Regions from separate parts of the Pseudomonas sp. B21-017 genome, predicted to be linked through region 1. Evidence: predicted binding sites of a transcription regulator. Region 1 holds the regulator's gene; the other holds the start of a gene.

What was found. Region 1 encodes sigma-54, which starts transcription at its own class of promoters, with help from an activator protein. Its sites were predicted from a motif close to ANTGGCATNNANNTTGCTNT; they were not measured.
Region 2: a site for sigma-54 is predicted at 992-1,011, ahead of LOY28_RS21975 (flagellar basal body rod protein FlgF). Genes of this name have one in related genera too.

Annotation. Positions count from the first base shown of each region.
Region 1 is NZ_CP087194.1:5,506,663-5,509,055, forward strand. It holds gene lptB (LPS export ABC transporter ATP-binding protein) at 1-490, shown strand, start outside; gene LOY28_RS24995 (RNA polymerase factor sigma-54) at 675-2,168, shown strand; gene hpf (ribosome hibernation-promoting factor, HPF/YfiA family) at 2,243-2,393, shown strand, end outside.
Region 2 is NZ_CP087194.1:4,879,778-4,882,170, reverse strand. It holds gene LOY28_RS21980 (sigma-54-dependent phenylalanine hydroxylase transcriptional regulator PhhR) at 1-711, shown strand, start outside; gene LOY28_RS21975 (flagellar basal body rod protein FlgF) at 1,066-1,806, shown strand; gene flgG (flagellar basal-body rod protein FlgG) at 1,852-2,393, shown strand, end outside.

The DNA.
Region 1 (2,393 bases):
TATCGGCTATCTTCCGCAAGAAGCGTCGATCTTCCGCAAGCTGTCGGTGACCGACAACATCATGGCCATCCTCGAGACCCGCAAGGAGCTCGACAAGGCCGGTCGCCGCAAAGAGCTGGAAAGCCTGCTGCAGGAATTTCACATTCACCACATCCGCGACAGCCTTGGCATGAGCCTGTCCGGTGGTGAACGCCGTCGGGTGGAAATCGCCCGGGCACTGGCCACCAACCCGAAATTCATCCTCCTCGACGAACCCTTCGCCGGCGTGGACCCGATCTCGGTGGGCGACATCAAGCAGATCATCCATCACCTCAAGGCCAAAGGCATTGGCGTGCTGATCACTGACCACAACGTCCGTGAAACCCTGGACATCTGCGAAACCGCCTACATCGTCAACGATGGCCAGCTGATCGCTGAAGGCGACTCCGCCACCATCCTGGCCAACGAACTGGTCAAGGAAGTGTATCTGGGCCATGAGTTCCGCCTGTAAGCGCTGAGGTGCCTGGCCAGTCGCCTTGATGCTCATATCAATAAAAAATCAATAGTTTTTTATTGTTACAGCGCTCTAGGCAAACACTTCAGTTTCAGGCATATAATTTGCTTATGTTTGGCGCTTCGGCGCCCTGTAGTGGATGGCGCATGTGCGCCGGCGAATAAGGTGTTAAGCCCCTGCCATGAAACCATCGCTAGTCTTGAGAATGGGCCAGCAGCTGACGATGACACCGCAGCTGCAACAGGCCATCCGCCTGCTCCAATTGTCGACCCTGGACCTGCAACAGGAAATCCAGGAGGCCCTGGAGTCCAATCCGATGCTCGAACGCCAGGAAGAAGGCGACGACTTCGATAACGCAGACCCCTTGGCCGACAAAGCCGAACAGCAACCCAACACCGACATTCAGGAACCCTCCTACCAGGAAACCGCCCCGACGGTGGATAACCTTGAGGAAGGCGACTGGAACGAGCGCATTCCCAACGAATTGCCTGTCGATACCGCCTGGGAAGACGTCTACCAGACCAGCGCCAGCAGCCTGCCGAGCAACGATGACGACGAGTGGGATTTCACCACCCGTACTTCGGCCGGTGAAAGCCTGCAAAGCCATTTGCTCTGGCAACTGAACCTGGCACCGATGTCCGACACCGATCGCCTGATCGCCGTGACCCTGATCGACTGCATCAACAATCAGGGCTATCTGGACGAAACCCTCGAGGAAATCCTCGAGGCCTTCGATCCGGAACTGGACATCGAACTGGACGAAATCGAAGCCGTCCTGCACCGCATCCAGCAATTCGAGCCCGCCGGTATCGGCGCCCGCAACCTCGGTGAATGCCTGCTGCTGCAACTGCGCCAACTGCCCGCCAAGACCCCTTGGCTGACCGAGGCCAAGCGCTTGGTCACCGATTACATCGACTTGCTCGGCAGCCGCGACTACAGCCAGCTGATGCGCCGCATGAAGCTCAAGGAAGATGAACTGCGCCAGGTGATCGAACTGGTCCAGAGCCTCAACCCGCGCCCGGGTTCGCAAATCGAGTCCACCGAAGCCGAATACGTCGTTCCCGACGTGATCGTGCGCAAGGACAACGAGCGCTGGCTGGTGGAACTGAACCAGGAGTCGGTGCCGCGCCTGCGGGTCAACGCCCAATACGCCGGCTTCGTACGCCGCGCCGATACCAGCGCTGACAACACCTTCATGCGTAATCAGTTGCAGGAGGCTCGCTGGTTCATCAAGAGCCTGCAAAGCCGCAACGAAACCCTGATGAAAGTGGCCACCCAGATCGTCGAGCATCAACGCGGCTTCCTGGAGTACGGCGACGAGGCCATGAAACCGCTGGTGCTGCATGACATCGCTGAAGCGGTGGGCATGCACGAATCGACGATTTCACGGGTGACCACGCAAAAATTCATGCATACCCCACGGGGCATCTATGAACTGAAATACTTTTTTTCCAGCCACGTCAGTACCTCCGAAGGCGGTGAATGCTCGTCTACGGCGATCCGCGCGATCATCAAAAAACTGGTTGCCGCGGAAAATCAGAAAAAGCCGTTGAGTGACAGCAAGATCGCTGGTTTACTGGAGGCACAAGGCATTCAGGTGGCTCGCCGCACCGTCGCCAAGTACCGCGAATCCCTAGGAATCGCGCCTTCGAGCGAACGCAAGCGGTTGATGTAGAGCCACGCCACAGCGTTCCAGTGGTAGATCATCGGATCTACCGCTTTATGCACTGGCAACGAAGGAGAAGCTGTATGCAAGTCAACATCAGTGGACACCAACTGGAAGTGACCGAACCTCTTCGCACCTACATCGGCGAAAAACTCGAACGATTAGAGAGGCATTTCGACAAGATCACCAACGTGCAGGTCACGATGACGGTCGAGAAGCTCAAGCAGAAAATCG
Region 2 (2,393 bases), 630 kb from region 1:
TTCGAAGGGGCGCGGGCCGAAGGCAAGCTCGGGCTCCTGGAGCTGACGGCGGGCGGTACGTTGTTTCTCGATGGCGTCGGCGAAATGAGCCCGCGCTTGCAGGTGAAATTACTGCGCTTTCTGCAGGACGGTTGCTTCCGTCGTGTCGGCAGCGATGAAGAGGTCTATCTGGATGTGCGGGTGATCTGCGCGACTCAGGTGGACTTGTCCGAGCTGTGTGCTCGCGGTGAATTTCGCCAGGACTTGTACCACCGCTTGAACGTGCTCTCGTTGCACATCCCGCCACTGCGCGAATGCCTCGACGGACTGGCGCCGCTGGTGGAGCACTTCCTCGATCAGGCCAGCCGACAGATCGGTTGCCCACTGCCGAAGCTGGCGCCGGCGGCGATGGAACGACTCAGTCACTATCACTGGCCGGGTAACGTGCGGCAGTTGGAGAACGTGCTGTTTCAGGCGGTTTCCCTGTGCGAAGGCGGCACCGTCAAAGCCGAGCACATTCGTCTGCCGGACTACGGCGTGCGTCAGCCGCTTGGCGATTTCTCCCTCGAGGGTGGGCTGGACGAGATTGTCGGGCGCTTCGAGAAAGCCGTGCTGGAGCGCTTGTATTCCGAGTATCCGAGCAGTCGGCAACTGGGCAAGCGACTGGGGGTTTCCCATACCACCATTGCCAATAAGTTGCGCGAGTATGAGGTGGGCAAGGAGCCGGGCTAAGCGGCTTCTGTGGCGAGGGAGCTTGCTCCCGCTCGGGCGCGAAGCGGCCGCAAAACCTACCTGCGCGATCTGCCTGCAATAATTCGGTTGTCATTTTTGGGGCTGCTGCGCAGCCCAGCGGGAGCAAGCTCCCTCGCCACAGGGGAACGATCAGCGTCCAGGCTGATCCTTGCCTCTTGGCGGCATGACACCGCCGGTTTTTCGTCTTCGATACATTCCCTCAATCCCCTCTAAATCCCTCAAGTCCTTTGTTTGCCGGGCCCGGCGCCGCCAGAAAAAAGTTGGTCTGTAAATTGCTTGTGGCTCAGCAGTACCGCGGTGGGCGGCAAACGTCCGGCATGCAGAGGAAAGAGTGTGGACAAGTACCTTTATGTGGCAATGACCGGCGCCAGCCAGAATGCACTGGCGCAGAAGGCTCATGCCAACAACCTGGCGAACATCTCTACCAATGGTTTTCAGAAGGACCTGGAGCAGGCCCGTTCGATGCCGGTGTTTGGTGACAGCTTTCCGGCGCGTGCGTTTGCCATGAGCGAACGTCCGGCCACCGACTTCTCCCCGGGCGCCCTGGTGGAAACCGGCCGTGACCTCGATGTCGCGGTGCAAGGCAACGGCTGGATCGCCGTGCAGAACCCCGATGGCGGTGAGAGCTACGTGCGCACCGGCAGCCTGAACGTTGATGCGCTGGGCGTGCTGCGCGCCGGCAACGGCATGCCGGTGATGGGCAATGGCGGGCCGATTGCCGTGCCGCCCGAGCAGCAGATCGAAGTCGGCGAAGACGGCACCGTCAGCATCCGTGCGATGGGCGAAGGCCCGCGTGTGATGGCTGAAGTCGACCGCATCAAACTGGTCAACCCGGACTTCAAGAACATGACCAAAGGCCTGGACGGTTCGATCCACACCAAGGACGGCAAGCCGGCGCAAGCCGATGCCGGCGTCAAACTGGTGTCTGGGTTCCTCGAGTCGAGCAACGTCAATGCCGTGGAAGAAATGACTTCGGTACTGGCGCTGGCCAAGCAGTTCGAGCTGCACATCAAGATGATGAACACCGCCAAAGACGATGACCAGGCCATGGCTCGGGTCTTGCAGATCAGCTAATTATCAGAACGTCGCGCCGTAAAACAGGCGCACGAGGAGAAACGAATGCTTCCGGCTCTATGGGTTGCCAAAACAGGTCTGTCCGCCCAGGACACCAACCTCACCACCATTTCCAACAACCTGGCGAACGTATCGACCACGGGTTTCAAACGTGACCGCGCCGAGTTCCAGGACTTGCTGTATCAGATCAAACGCCAGCCAGGCGCCCAGTCGACCCAGGACAGCGAACTGCCGTCGGGTCTGCAAGTGGGTACCGGTGTGCGCATCGTCGGCACCCAGAAAAACTTCACCGCCGGCAGCCTGCAAACCACCGAGCAGCCATTGGATATGGCCATCGACGGTCGCGGTTTCTTCCAGATCCTGCAGCCCGATGGCACCACGTCCTACACCCGTGACGGTACCTTCCACCTGGATTCCAACGGTCAGATCGTCAACGCCAGCGGCTTTGCCCTGGAGCCGGCCATTGTCATTCCGAACAACGCCCAGACGTTCACCGTTGGTCGTGACGGCACCGTGTCCATCACCGTTGCCGGCAACCCCGCCTCCCAAGTGATCGGCAACCTGCAAACCGCCGACTTCATCAACCC